3 regions of the Rhodococcus sp. PAMC28707 genome follow, and region 3 is predicted to be linked to each of the others. Evidence: riboswitches for the same ligand, from Rfam matches in the RefSeq annotation. Region 3 holds a riboswitch; each other region holds the start of a gene.
What was found. Region 3 has a riboswitch for thiamine pyrophosphate ahead of E5720_RS15450 (TenA family protein). Riboswitches for the same ligand answer to the same signal wherever they lie in the genome.
Positions count from the first base shown of each region.

Region 1: another riboswitch for thiamine pyrophosphate. It lies ahead of thiO (glycine oxidase ThiO); the one in region 3 lies ahead of E5720_RS15450 (TenA family protein).
Region 2: another riboswitch for thiamine pyrophosphate. It lies ahead of E5720_RS11005 (3-oxoacyl-ACP reductase); the one in region 3 lies ahead of E5720_RS15450 (TenA family protein).

Region 1 is NZ_CP039253.1:2,894,084-2,898,865, reverse strand. Features, by position in the region: gene E5720_RS13195 (ATP-binding cassette domain-containing protein) at 1-187, opposite strand, end outside; gene E5720_RS13190 (thiazole synthase) at 271-972, opposite strand; gene thiS (sulfur carrier protein ThiS) at 1,016-1,231, opposite strand; gene thiO (glycine oxidase ThiO) at 1,228-2,289, opposite strand; TPP riboswitch at 2,288-2,400, opposite strand; gene thiE (thiamine phosphate synthase) at 2,426-3,118, shown strand; gene E5720_RS13170 (NUDIX domain-containing protein) at 3,171-4,010, opposite strand; gene E5720_RS13165 (hypothetical protein) at 4,078-4,782, shown strand, end outside.
Region 2 is NZ_CP039253.1:2,444,853-2,449,634, forward strand. Features, by position in the region: gene E5720_RS10995 (alpha-hydroxy-acid oxidizing protein) at 241-1,401, shown strand; gene E5720_RS11000 (alpha-amylase family glycosyl hydrolase) at 1,398-2,702, shown strand; TPP riboswitch at 2,815-2,904, shown strand; gene E5720_RS11005 (3-oxoacyl-ACP reductase) at 2,951-3,721, shown strand; gene E5720_RS11010 (LLM class flavin-dependent oxidoreductase) at 3,723-4,782, shown strand, end outside.
Region 3 is NZ_CP039253.1:3,360,649-3,365,430, reverse strand. Features, by position in the region: gene E5720_RS15460 (carboxylesterase/lipase family protein) at 1-468, opposite strand, end outside; gene E5720_RS21820 (hypothetical protein) at 557-1,210, shown strand; TPP riboswitch at 1,462-1,561, shown strand; gene E5720_RS15450 (TenA family protein) at 1,555-2,295, shown strand; gene E5720_RS15445 (ABC transporter substrate-binding protein) at 2,340-3,305, shown strand; gene E5720_RS15440 (ABC transporter permease) at 3,283-4,116, shown strand; gene E5720_RS15435 (ABC transporter ATP-binding protein) at 4,113-4,782, shown strand, end outside.

The DNA of each region.
Region 1 (4,782 bases), 470 kb from region 3:
TGCCCTCGATCAGCGCCACCCCACTGGTGGGGCGGTCCAATCCGAGGATCATGCGCATGGTCGTCGACTTGCCCGCACCGTTTGGTCCGAGGAAGCCCGTGACGATGCCCGGCTTCACCGTGAAGGTCAGGTCTTCGACCGCCGTGGTGTTTCCGAACTGTTTGGTCAGTCCTTTGACTTCGATCATGGGACTCACTGTCCACTACCGAACCACCCCGGCGCATCACCCCTGAGTCGCGACCGAGGGTCATCCTTTGGGATGACGTGCAACTACATCGGTGAACTCGCCTGAGCCCAGAAACGTTTCGGTATCCGGCCGGCCCGACGGGCCTGGTAACCGGCCACGACGGCATGCTTCATCGCCGACGCCATGAGCGCAGGGTCTTGTGCCCTGGTGACCGCGGTTGCCAGCAGGACGGCATCGCAGCCGAGTTCCATCGCCAGCGCCGCGTCGCTTGCCGTGCCGATGCCCGCATCGAGGATGACGGGCACGGTCGCGGCGTCGACGATCATCTCGATGTTGTGTGGGTTCGAGATGCCGAGGCCGGTTCCGATGGGCGCGCCGAGCGGCATGACGGCGACGCAGCCGATGTCTTCGAGTCGCTTGGCCAGGACAGGGTCGTCCGTGGTGTAGGGCAGCACGTTGAATCCGTCGTCGACCAGTTGTTCTGCGGCCTTGACCAATTCGATGGCGTCGGGCAGCAGGGTTCGCTCGTCGGCGATGACCTCGAGTTTCACCCAGTCGGTCTCGAGCGCCTCACGTCCGAGTTGCGCGGTCAGTACTGCCTCCGCGGCACCGCGACATCCGGCCGTGTTCGGCAGTGGCGCGATGTTCAGCCTGCGCAACAGGTCGAGGACACCGGTGCCACCCGCGGCGTCGACGCGACGCATTGCCACGGTGGTCAATTCGGTACCGGAGGCCACGAGGGCTTCTTCGAGAACCGTGAGATTCGCCGCTCCACCGGTGCCCATGACCAGGCGCGAGTCGAACGTCCTGTCCGCGATCTTCAGCGAATCAACCACCCTGCACCGCCGTCAGCACGTCGACGGTCCAGCCTTTGCCCACCATCGTCGAATCCCAACGGCTCTTCGGGAGCACCATGCCGTCGACGGCGACGGCGATTCCCTTCGGTGGCATCGAAAGATGTTCGAGCAGTTGACGCATCGTCATCTCTTCGGTCAGGAGGTGGTCCTCGCCGTTGACGGTGACACCTATTGCCAGAGCAGTCATGGTTTCCTATCTGTGGTGAATCGGGCCGGGTCTGCGGCCTTCGCTTCGATGAGTGCGTCGTCTTCCAGTAGTGCAGCGACGGCGTCTGCGGTGATGGGCGTCAACAGGATTCCATTGCGGCCGTGGCCCGAGGCGACGATGACGCGGTCGGAGATCTTGCCGATGAGTGGCAACCCATCGGGGCTCATCGGGCGCAGGCCTGCCGCACATTCGTGAAGTTCGTATTCGCCGAGGCCCGGCAGCAACCGCTCTGCGTCGGCGATGAGGTCACGGACGCCTGCGACGGTGACCTGGGTGTCCTGACCCGATTCGTATTGTGTGGCCCCGAGAACCAATCCGTCTCCGCGCGGTACCAGGTAGATCGCGCGTCCGTGGACGCTGCCGCGGATCGTTCGGGTCGGCGCAGGTGTGGCACTGGGTCTGCGTCGTAGACGCAGTATTTCGCCTTTGACGGCCCGGACCGGTACATCGGTGAGTAGCGCGGAGGTTTGGGCGCCTGCTGCCAACACGATGCGGTCGGTCGTCAGTGCGTCGAGATCGGTGACGGTGTCGGTGGAGAATTCGACGCCGCCGCTCATCGCTGCGGTCTGCAGTGCCTCGAGCAGCATGCGGTTGTCGACGGCCAGTTCGGTGGGTGCCAGCAGGCCGAGACGAATGTTCGGTGCGAGGGAAGGTTCGAGCTCTCGGATCTGGGCCCGACCGAGGATCTCGAGCTCGTGCCCCTGCTTCCCGACCCAATCGGCAATGGTTCGCAGGTCCGTCGCGTCGGCTGCATCGAGGGCGACTGTCAGTGATCCGGTAGCGGAGAACACCGACGGGCCAGGAAGTGCTCGTGCGAATTCGGGCCACCTGGCGAGGGAATGCGCGCCGAGCTCGAGCAGTTCGTGTTCGCCCGGCCATCCCTCGGACAGCGGCGCGAGCATTCCCCCTGCCACCCATGATGCGCCGGTGCCGACCGACGGGTCGTGGAGCCGCACGGACCAGCCCTCGCGCGCAGATCGTGCGGCCACTGCCAAGCCGATCACTCCGCCACCGACCACGGAAAGGCTCTTGGGCACTTCTCACCACCTCACTCCCTGCGCCGGCATGATCCGGTTCAGGTATTGACGGTAAGGACTGGCGTGTCCACTCTCAGCCCCACGTACCTCGGGACTCCCGTGTATCGACTCTCGCCAACAGACTACCGTTGCCGGTGTGCAAAGCGATCGGATCATCCGCAACCCGGAAGCGCGTGAGCGTTTGACATCAGCTCGGCTTTATCTGTGCACCGATGCTCGACGCGAGCACGGCGATCTCGCTCAGTTCGCCGAGGCCGCACTGTCCGGTGGCGTCGACGTCATTCAACTTCGCGACAAGAACTCCGAAGGCGAGCGCACGTTCGGCCCGCTCGAAGCCAAAGACGAGCTGGCTGCGCTGGCAATTCTGTCGGCCGCCACCACACGCCACGGTGCGCTCCTCGCAGTCAACGACCGCGCCGACCTTGCCCTCGCATCGGGCGCCGACGTGCTGCATCTCGGCCAGGGCGATCTACCGGTTCACTATGCGCGCCAGATCCTCGGCCCCGACGTCGTCATCGGGCGGTCGACACAGAATCGCAGCCAGGCCGCTCTCGCTGCCATCGAGGACGGCGTCGACTATTTCGCTACCGGGCCGATCTGGGCCACACCGACCAAACCGGACCGGAAAGCAGCCGGTCTGGACCTGTTGCGCAGCACCGCGGAATCCGCTCCGACGCGGCCGTGGTTCGCCATCGGAGGGATCGACGCCGAGAACGTAAACGAAGTTCTTGCCGCGGGCGCGGATCGCATCGTCGTCGTAAGGGCCATCACCAAAGCTCGGGATCCACAGGCAGCTGCACGGGAGCTCAAGCTCGCGTTGCAGGGCTGACCTCGCGTTGCAGGGCTGACCTCGCGTTGCAGGGCTGACAGAATCCGTCTGGTCAGCCGAGCCAGCCCAGCACGATCGACGGCGAGAGCACCTGCACCGACGTCGGGAGCCGTTGCTGCAGTCCGCGGTCAGCGGTGACCAAAGCAGTGAGTGTCGTCGACGCCGCTGCCTGTGATGCGAGTTCGTCGTCCCCACTGCCGGCGGCGTGGATGACGGGGACTCTGATGTCCTCGAACTGTGCTGCTCGTGCTTCACCTTCGAGGACTGCCTCGATCCGGGTGAGCCAACCGAAGCCGACACCCGGCAGCTCGACGGTTCGCGGAAGGGTGCCCGCCAGTGAGCTCAGCAACTTGCCGGTTGCGCCGCTGCGATCGCGCCACCAACCGTCGGGCCTCGAGCCGAGTACGTTCGCGGTGTCCAGCAGAACTCGCAGCGGGCTGATGCGCAGGGAGGCCCAACTGGCGGCGAATCCCGGGTGCAGTGGAAGTTGATCGACCATGTCCTCCGGAACCCACCGAAGTTCGGTGCTCTCACCGTTCATCGTGGTGTCGAGTTGGGTGGCCGCGTCGGCGACGACAGTCGTGTAGGACCATCCGCTCGCCATCCGCGCCGTCTCGACTTCCCCGCGCACGAAGACGTTCTCGGCACCGATTCCAGCTTCCTCGTCCGCTTCACGAACAGCGGCGTGCACGTTCGTTTCGTGCGAGTCCTTTGCGCCCCCCGGCAACGCCCACGTCCCACCTTGATGGCTCCACAGCGCCCGGTGCTGCAGGAGGACCGTCGGCTCACCGTGCGGCGAGGGCGCCCGCAGTAATAGCCCAGCCGCGCCGTGCTTGCCCCAGTGCCGCGTGCCGTTCTCACCAACAACCCACCCGTCACCGTCGCCACGCATACCGACACCCTAGGTCAACCTTCCGGTAGGCGTACGGACGGTCGCTCCGGCTTATATGCTCGGTACTGTGATTGTGGTCGGCACTACGCCCTCGGCTGCCGTACCTCCTACGACGGCTGCCGTGACGTCGGAGGCCGATTCTCGACGCGAACTGCAGCGTCTGATTCGGTCCACGCCGGCGCGCATGATCGCTCTGGGACTGATACTCATCATCGCTTTCGTAGTCACCGGCACCGTTACCGCCATCTCGGTATCCGAGCGAGCCCGGACGCTCGACACGCTTCTCGTTCGGACCGAGCCACTCGCCAACTCGGCGCAGAACCTCTACGGCGCACTGTCCGTTGCCGACGCGGCTGCCTCGACTGCATTCATCGCCGGCGGGCTCGAGCCCAGGGACGTTCGCGATCGATACACCCAGGCGATCGGAAATGCCGGCACCGAATTGATCCGGGCATCCGACGGGCTCGCGGTTTCGGACGACGAAGCACGGACAGTTCTCATGGAGATCGGCGCGGGCCTGCCGGTGTATACCGGACTGGTGGAGACCGCCCGTGCCAATAATCGCAGTGGCAATCCCGTCGGTGCGGCGTACCTGGGTGAGGCGTCGACGCAGATGCAGACCTCGTTGCTGCCCCGTGCCGAACGCCTCTACGCCGAGCAGGCCGCTCGGGTATCTAACGACCAGGAACGCTTCGTCAATCCACCGTTCGTGGCGATCGGTCTCGTTGTGGTGTGCCTGATATTGCTGGTGCTCGCACAGATATACCTTTCT
Region 2 (4,782 bases), 920 kb from region 3:
ACGGTGTCCGGAATACCGTAGAGGACGGCGCCGACATCCCTGGGCGGTGCGAAGCATGCATCATTTTTGCAAACCGAACGCCCTCGCCATGACGTGATCGAGGGAGCGAGGTTCCGAATAAGGGTGCGCGCTCTCCCACCGCCCGCTCTCCCACCGCCCGCTCTGCCACCGCCCGCTCTCCGCACCACGTGCTCGGTGATGTCCTGCCATCTGGCCTGCGGCGGCACTACGGTGGTGACCATGAACTTCAGTGACCATCAAATCGGTATATATGCCCAGGGCATGTTCACCGATCAGAGGCCGCAGATCACCACGAACCTGGCCAGGTTGGAGGAGCAGGCCGCTGCCACGCTCAGCCCGGAAGCTCTCGGGTACATCGTCGCCAGCGCAGGTAGCGGTTCCACGGCACGCGCGAACCGCGATGCGTTCGACGAGTGGCGCATCGCCCCGCGCATGTTGCGGAGTTCAGCGGAACGAGATCACGCGGTCACAGTGCTCGGCACCTCGATGCCCGCGCCGCTGCTGATCGCGCCGGTGGGTGTTCAGACTCTCGCGCATCCGGACGGTGAGCTTGCGACGGTGCGGGCAGCCGCGGAGCTTTCGGTGCCCTACATTCACTCCACTCAGGCTTCGCATTCGTTCGAGCAGATCGCCGAGGCGGGTGGCGACGCCCCCAGGTGGTACCAGTTGTACTGGCCCACAGATGAATCCGTTCTCCTCAGCTTCCTCGCGCGAGCCAAGAAATCGGGATTCACGACGCTTGTACTGACGCTCGACACGACGCTTCTCGGCTGGAGGCCGGCCGACCTCGACCGTGGATACCTGCCGTTTCTGGCGAACCTCGGGATCGAGAACTATCTGACGGACCCGGCATTTCTTGCGGGTCTGGATCAATCGGTCGAAGCGAATCCTGTTGCTGCAGCCATGCACTGGGCGCAGATGTTCCCCAACCCTGGGTTGAACTGGTCGCAGTTGGCGTTCCTGCGTGAGCAGTGGGACGGACCGATCGTATTGAAGGGAATCTGCACGGTTGCCGACGGATGGGCAGCCGCCGATCACGGGGTGGACGGGATCGTGGTGTCCAATCATGGTGGCCGCCAGATCGACGGCGCTCGCTCGTCGTTGAGCGCGCTGCCGGAGATCGTGGACGCCGTCGGTGATCAGCTGACGGTTTTGTTCGATTCCGGTGTGCGCACCGGGTCCGACATGGCGAAGGCGCTTGCGTTGGGGGCCGATGCGGTGCTGCTGGGACGGCCGTTTCTGTATGGATTGGCGCTCGGCGGCCAGGACGGTGTGGCGCATGTATTGCGTTGCATTCTCGCTGAATTCGATCTCGTCACCAGCTTGTCGGGTCATACCGGGGCTGCCGAGCTCGGTCGTGAGTCGGTGATCCGGGCATGAGCGGTCAACCTGCCTGGGTCGAGCACGCCATCTGGTGGCACATCTATCCCCTGGGATTCGTCGGCGCCCCGGTCCATAACTGGGACGGCGCTTCGCTCGAGGACGAGCATCGACTGCACCGCATCGTCGACTGGTTCGACTACGCCGTGGAACTCGGGGCCTCGGGAATCGCCCTCGGCCCGATCTTCGCCTCCGCAAGCCATGGATACGACACCATCGATCACCTTCGCATCGATTCGCGGCTCGGCACCGAATCCGACTTCGACGACATGATCCACCAAGCTCATTCGCGTGGGCTGCGGGTCATGCTCGATGGCGTATTCAACCATGTGGCACAAGCATTTCCGCGGTTCGTACAGGCGCTCGAAGCAGGACCGGATTCGCCGGAGTCCGAGTGGTTCCATCTCGACTGGTCCGGGGCGAGACCGACTCATCGCAATTTCGAGGGCCACGATGAACTGGTGACGCTCAACCATGACAGCGCCGCGGTCGAGCAGTATGTCGTCGATGTCATGTCGCACTGGCTCGAACGGGGTGCAGACGGGTGGCGTCTCGACGCGGCATACGCTGTGCCGCCGCGGTTCTGGGCGGCGGTCATTCCGAAGGTTCGGCAAAAGTTCCCCGACGCCTACTTCCTCGGTGAGGTCATCCACGGTGATTATGCAGCCATCGTGAAGGCGAGCTCACTGGATTCGGTGACTCAGTACGAGCTGTGGAAAGCGTCGTGGAGTGCAATCTCGGAAAGGAACTTTTTCGAGTTGTCGCACGCGCTCGGGCGTCACAACGAGTGGCTCGAGACGTTCGTTCCGGCTACGTTCGTCGGTAATCACGACGTGGCCCGCATCGCCAGCACCATCACCGACGAACGCCATCTCGAGCATGCGCTCGTGGTCCTGTTCACGGTCGGGGGCATGCCGATGATCTACTACGGCGACGAACAGGGCTTCCGTGGCGCGAAAGAGGAACGTGTCGGTGGCGATGACGAGGTACGGCCGGAATTTCCTAGCAGCAGAGAGGAACTCGCCCCGTACGGTTGGCCGACCTTCCGTCTGCATCAGCAGCTGATCGGGCTTCGCCGCAGGCATCCCTGGCTCGTCGAGGCGCGCACCGAGACGGTGGAGCTGTCCAATACCGCGATGTTGTACCGCGTCCACTCGGGTGACGAGCAGTTGCACGTGGCGTTGAACCTCGGCGACGAGGAAGTGACGTACCGCGTGGCCGGTGAGATATTGTCCGGCGACGCACAAGTGGGCGGCGGATCCACCAGGGTTCCACCCCACGGCTGGGTGGTGCTGCGCTAGGCGCAGGGCGTCAATAAGGGTCCGGACGTGTACAAACCCGACTTGTCCGGTATCTATACGGCTTTCTATGATCGATCCTAGATAGACGGATATTCGACAAGAGGTTACAGTCCTCTTCGACACGGGGTGCCTAACGGCTGAGAACACACCCGTCGAACCTGATCTGGTCAACACCAGCGTAGGGATGTCTGCACGTGTGATACGTGCATGCTCTGCGCGGTGTGGGCCGGAAGAGCGAAAGGCCTGACATGAACATCCAGTCGAAAAAGTTGGACGAGCAGACAGTAGTCGTCACCGGAGCGGGCAGAGGTCTGGGCACCGCGGTGGCCAGGGCATTCGCGCGAGAAGGCGCTCGCGTCGTGGTGAACTACCGCAACAGTCGAGTCTCGGCGGAGGCGCTGGCGTCAGAGATCGGCGGGATAGCGATCCAAGCAGACATCACCGACGCCGAGCAGGTGGACGCGTTGTTCACCGAAGCCGAAGCGCACTTCGGTTCCTCCGTGACGACGGTGGTCAACAACGCGTTGGCCGACTTCTCGTTCAACGGGGACGCGCGCAGCAAGGCCGACTCGATCACATGGGACGAGTTCGACGCGCAGTTCCGTGGCACTGTGCGTGGTGCGCTGACGACTACGCAGCGAGCGCTGAAGGGGATGCGCGCAGCAGGATTCGGCCGAATCATCAACGTGGGCACCAATCTTTTCCAGAACCCAGTGGTGCCGTACCACGACTACACGGCATCGAAGGCTGCGCTGTTGTCTCTGACTCGAACTCTCGCAGCGGATCTCGGCGGCGACGGTATCACTGTGAACATGGTGTCGGGTGGCCTACTGCGGACCACCGACGCCAGTGCCGCTACACCAGAGGAAGTATTCGACCTCATCGCGGCGTCGACGCCGTTGCAGCGAGTGGTGACACCAGAGGAGTTCGCAGATGCCCTGTTGTTCTTCGCGTCTCCGTGGTCGAGGTCGGTGACCGGACAGAATTTGGTTGTGGACGGCGGCTTGGTCAAGGACTGACATGCTGCACCTCAACGCATTTCTCTACGGCTGTGGGCATCACAGTGCAGCGTGGCGTCACCCGAATTCGAGGGTCGAGGACCTCGGCGATATCAGCTACTACCAAGAACTCGCGCAGACCGCGGAGCGGGGCAAGTTCGACGCCGTGTTCTTCGCGGACGGACACTCCGTTCGTGATCCGGCCGGCGCGGGCACCTGGTTTCTCGAACCGATCACAGCCCTGACGGCGATGGCCGGAACGACCACCCATATCGGCCTGGTCACCACCATATCCACGACGTTCTACACACCGTTTCACGCTGCGCGGTTGCTCGCCTCGCTCGATCACATCAGTGGTGGCCGCGCAGGATGGAACGTCGTGACCTCGATGTTCGACGCCGAGGCGCGCAATCATGGATTCGAGGACATTCCGGCACGGGTCGAAAGGTACGAACGCGCAGAGGAATTCGTCGAGGTTGCCCTCGCGCTATGGGACAGCTGGGAACGGGACGCGCTGGTACTGGATCGCGAGGGAATGTATGCGGATCCGGCGAAGGTGCATCCCATCGATCACGTCGGCAAGCACTTTCGGGTGGACGGCCCGTTGACGGTCCCGCGGTCTCCGCAGGGACGGCCGGTGCTGTTCCAGGCGGGCGCGTCGGGACCTGGCCGTGATCTCGCGGCCCGCTACGCGGAGGCGATCTACGCCGTCGCCTACGATGCCGAGGCCGGCGCCGCCTATTATTCAGATGTCAAGCGCCGCATAGATGCTGCCGGACGAAACAGCTCGACCGTTGGGATCATGCCGGGTCTGGTGACGTACGTCGGGTCGACGATGAGCGAGGCCCGTGCGAAGAAGGCCGAGCTCGATGCACTGCTTCCCGTCGAGCAGTCGTTGCGCACACTGGGGATGTTCGTGGAGCAGGATTGCAGCGATTGGGAGCTCGACGCACCGGTTCCTGCTCTTCCGCCGATCGAGGAGTTCACCGGGCCGCACGGTCGATACGAGACGATCCTGCGGATAATCGCCAAAGATGACCCGACTGTCCGTCAGCTTCTCGGGACACTCGCAGCGGGTGGAG
Region 3 (4,782 bases):
GAACGACGACAAGTCGAGGAATCCGAAAGCACCGACGCGATAGTTGACGGTGACGAGCACCAGGTCACCGAGTTCGGCGAGCCTCCTGCCGTCGTAGACGCTCTGTGCAGAGGAACCGAGCGAGTAGGCACCGCCGTGAATCCACACCATCACCGGCCGAGGTCGACCGTCGGGCTCGGGGGCCCAGACATTCACCGACAGACAGTCCTCCGACATCGGGATCGCCGGATCGATCGGCACCGGATTATCTTTGCCTTGGGGTGCGACATCACCGAAATTTCGACAATCCCGGGCTCCTGCCCACGGTTCCACGGGCCGCGGCGACCTGAAGCGATGTTTGCCGTCGGTCGCAGCCGCGTATGGGATTCCCTTCCAGACGAAGTGTGTGCCGTCGCGGTACCCGATCACATCGCCGTCCGGAGTGTGTACCTGACATGTCCAAATGCCGGCTTGCTCGACTTCGGTCAAGGCATTCCTCCGTATCCGACGTATACCCATCCGATCCTGGTCAAGGTACCAATTCCTGAGATCGATCCGTCCGCTTTAAGCTGGCGAGATGAACCGACTACGCGCATACGGCGCAGCCGTTGCTGCCGCGTCCTTCCTGGTTCTTGCCGGATGCGGGTCCGATGTCGACGGCAGCGCGACGGCGCCGCTTGCCACGGTCGACACCGACCCACCGTCGGTGGTCCGCACGACGCCCGCTACTCCCCCGTCGCCGATGACCTCGGCTGCCCCAACCACAACCGCGTCGACGACCCCCGCCAAATCGACAACGAGCAGTCCCCCGCCGACCGCCGACCCGTCCCAGTACGAGAGCACTGCCGGGTTCTTCTACTTCACCAGCCCGAGTGGCAAGTTCGAATGCGCGATCGTCGTCACCGAGACCTCGATCGCTGGGTGTCATGGCGAGTTTCCTCGCTCGGTGCCGCGGGTGGCGGGAAGTGGTGCTCCAGAGTCCTCGGTGGCTCCCAACACCGTCGAGATCACTGCCGGATCCCCAGCCAGGTTTCTCAGCTCGGGCGATCCGCGCTTTCATCGGTTCGACGGGCCTGCGAAACAACTGCCGTACGGGCTCACCCTCGCCATACCCGGAAGTGGACGTTCCAATGGGCTCGAATGCCGAGTCGAGGAGTCGTCCGGGGTCACCTGCCTGGATCAGGTCGGCCATGGTTTCACGGTGTCGGACAAGGTATTCGAGCTGAAGTAGACGCAATTTCCAACGAGCGTTTCGCCGGCGCGCGACCTCACATCAGATACCGGGTATGAATCCTGGGTAAACGAAATGCTGCGGGCCACCACCTGGCATCGAGGATCCGGTCACGTTCGGGAAGTCGAGCTACAGAGCAACCGATTCTGCGCCACCACCTCACCGTTCGGTCGTAGTCGACACGGTTGCGCGCGGAGAGGTCTACGGCCCGCTCACACTGCGTCACCGGCCAAGGGTGCTAGGGTCGGCGATGTTCTGACACGGGGTGCGTCCGTACATGCGGATGCTGAGATCACACCCGTCGAACCTGATGCAGGTAATGCTGACGAAGGGATGTCAAGGCGATGACTGCGCCTGTAAACTCGATGGACTCTGTCCGTCACACGGATCTGATGTGGACCGCAACGACTTCGTTGCGTCACTCGATCGACCAACTCGAATTTCTGACGCTGCTGGGCGAGGGCAAGCTACCGCTCGACGCGTTCCGGACGTATCTCGAACAGGATCGGCTGTATCTGGCGGGATACGCGAAGGCGCTGGCCATTCTGGCATCGAAAGCGCCGGACACGGCGACTGCCGCCTTTTGGGCCACCTCCGCGGCGAGCGCAGTCGAGGAGGCAACGCTTCACGAGTCACTGCTCTCCGGTGACGCGCTCCCCACGGCGAACGCGCAGGCCACGCATTCACCCACCTGCCTCGGGTACGTCTCGTACTTGGTAGCAACCGCCGCCACCGAGCCTTATCCCGTTGCGGCGGCGGCGATCCTGCCATGCTTCTGGATCTATGCCGACGTGGCCGTTCGCCTTTCGACATCGGCCAAACGGGTTCTCCACCATGATCCGAATCATCCCTACGCACAATGGGTTTCGGCGTACAACTCCGATGAGTTCCGTGATGCCGTCGATTGCGCGCGCCTACTGGTGGACGACGCCGCTCGGCTCGCTACCGATGCTCAACGAAGTGCCATGATCGACTCGTTCGTCATCGCGACGCGGTACGAATCGATGTTCTGGGACAGTGCACTTCACCCGACACCGTGGCCACTTCCCTCTTCCGGGATTGCTGCGTTGGAGGTAGCACTGTGACACTCTTCCGAAGGATCGGCGCCATCGCAGTTGCCGTCGCCACCATTACTTCACTGACTTCGTGTGCACAATCCACTGACTCCGACACCATCCGCTTCGCGCTCGACTGGACGCCTAACACCAACCACACCGGGCTGTACGTTGCTATACAGGAGGGGTACTTCGCCGACGCCGGACTCGACGTCGAAATACTGCCTTACAACAGCACATCCCCGGACACGCTGGTCGACGCGGGCAACGCCGAGTTCGGCATCAGCACGCAGAGTTCGACTACATTCGCGAAAACAGCAGGAGCTCAAATCATTTCGGTACTGGCGCCGCTGCAACACTGGGCCACCGGAATCGGCGTGAAAGCCGACCGCGAAGACATACCGAGCCCGAAAGCCCTGGACGGCAAAGTCTACGCAGGCTTCGGTGATACCGGAGAGAAGGCCGGACTACGCCAAGTCATTCAAAACGACGGCGGCGCAGGTGAGTACGACACCGTCGTGCTCGGAACATCGGCCTACGAGGCCGTGTATTCGGGCACAGCGGACTTCACCGTGTCCTACCTGGCGTGGGAGGGTATCGAGGCCGAGCACAGCGGTACTCCGATGAAATACTTCGACTACACCGACTACGGCTTCCCCGACGCCTATGCCCTCACAGTCAACGGTAACGAGAACTGGCTGGCAAGCCATCCCGACGAGGCCAAGAAATTCGTCCAGGCGCTTCAACGCGGCTACCAACTCGCGGCAGACGATCCGGTCCGCGCCGCGCAGGACATCATCGATGCGAATCCAGGGGCCTTCACGGACGAGCAATTGGTCTTCGAAAGCCAGCAGATGCTCGCCGACCGCTACATGCTGGACGAGTCGGGGGCAGTCGGGCGACAGAACCTCGACAAATGGACCGAATATTCGAGATTCCTGTACGAGAACGGTGTCCTGGTCGATCAAGGCGGCACCGCCGTCGACACCGAGCCCGACTGGTCCACCTACTTCACCGATGACTTCCTCGGCGCTCAGTAGCGCGGCGTTCGGCGCTGTCGAACGGCCGGCGAAGCGTAGACCGCGAATCGGGGCTGCAATCCGTTGGGCCATGCCATCGGTCACCATCGTCGTGGTGCTCGTTATCGGATGGCAGGTCTACGTCCAGCTCAGCGGGATCCGACCACAGGTACTCCCCTCGCCGTCGAGAATCGTGGCTCAGGGTTGGGCGCAGCGCGACGCAATCGCCGAAAACGCAGCAGCAACTCTGCAGGTCACCATTCTCGGATTTGCAGTATCCCTGGTAGTTGCCTGGATACTTGCCGTCGCAGTCGACTTCTCACCATGGCTCCGACGAGCAGTGGTGCCGCTGTTCGTGATCTCACAGACGCTTCCGATCATCGCAATTGCCCCACTACTGATCATCTGGTTCGGCTTCGGACTACTTCCCAAGATTCTCGTGATCGCGCTCGCCACGTTCTTTCCCATGGCCATCGGCCTCATCGAAGGATTCGCGGCAGCCGATCGAGATGCGCGCGCACTCCTGGCGAGCATGGGCGCAACCCGCTGGCAGCAGTTTCGATATATTCGTCTGCCCTCTGCGATGCCCCGCTTCTTCACCTCGCTTCGTATCGGAATCACGTACGCCGTCGTGGGTGCCATCTTCGCCGAATACGCAGGAGCCAGCGCCGGACTCGGGATATACATGAGCCAGCAGAAGAACTCGTTCCGCACCGACCTCGTCCTGGCGGCGGTGCTCGTCACCGCCGTCATCAGTGTGACGCTCTTCCTGCTGACCTACGCCGTCGAACGCGTCGTCGCCCCATGGGCGCAGGACAGTCGGCCGCGATGACGGCCGTGCATCTGTCCGGACTCACGAAGTCCTACGGCGACCGGACAATTCTCGACGGAGTCAGCTTCGACGTCGAACCCGGAGAGTTCGTTTCCGTCATCGGTCCGAGCGGCTCGGGCAAGAGCACAGTTTTCAATATGATTGCTGGTCTCGACACCCCTGACAGCGGAATCGTCGAGGCACCCCCGTGCGCTTATATGCCACAGAAGGACCTGCTGTTTCCGTGGCGCACCGTGCTCGACAACACGACACTCGGCCTCGAGGTTCGCGGGATGAGCAAGAAGCAAGCGCGGATCCAGGCGCAGAAACTCTTTCCAGCCTTCGGACTCGAGGGATACGAAAAGGCGAGGCCTTCCGAATTATCCGGTGGCATGCGGCAGCGAGCAGCGATGCTTCGCACGGTGATTCAAGAACGCGAGGTACTACTTCTCGACGAACCGTTCGGAGCCCTCGATTCACTGACCCGCACCGGAATGCAAGCGTGGCTGCAGGACGTCTGGCTCGACTATCGATGGACCGTGCTGATGATCACCCACGACATTCGGGAAGCTGTCTATCTCTCGGATCGGGTGATCGTCCTGTCCGATAAGCCGGCACATGTCCGACGGCAAGTGACGGTATCGCTGCCGAGGCCACGAAAACTCGACGTCGTCACGACACCGCACT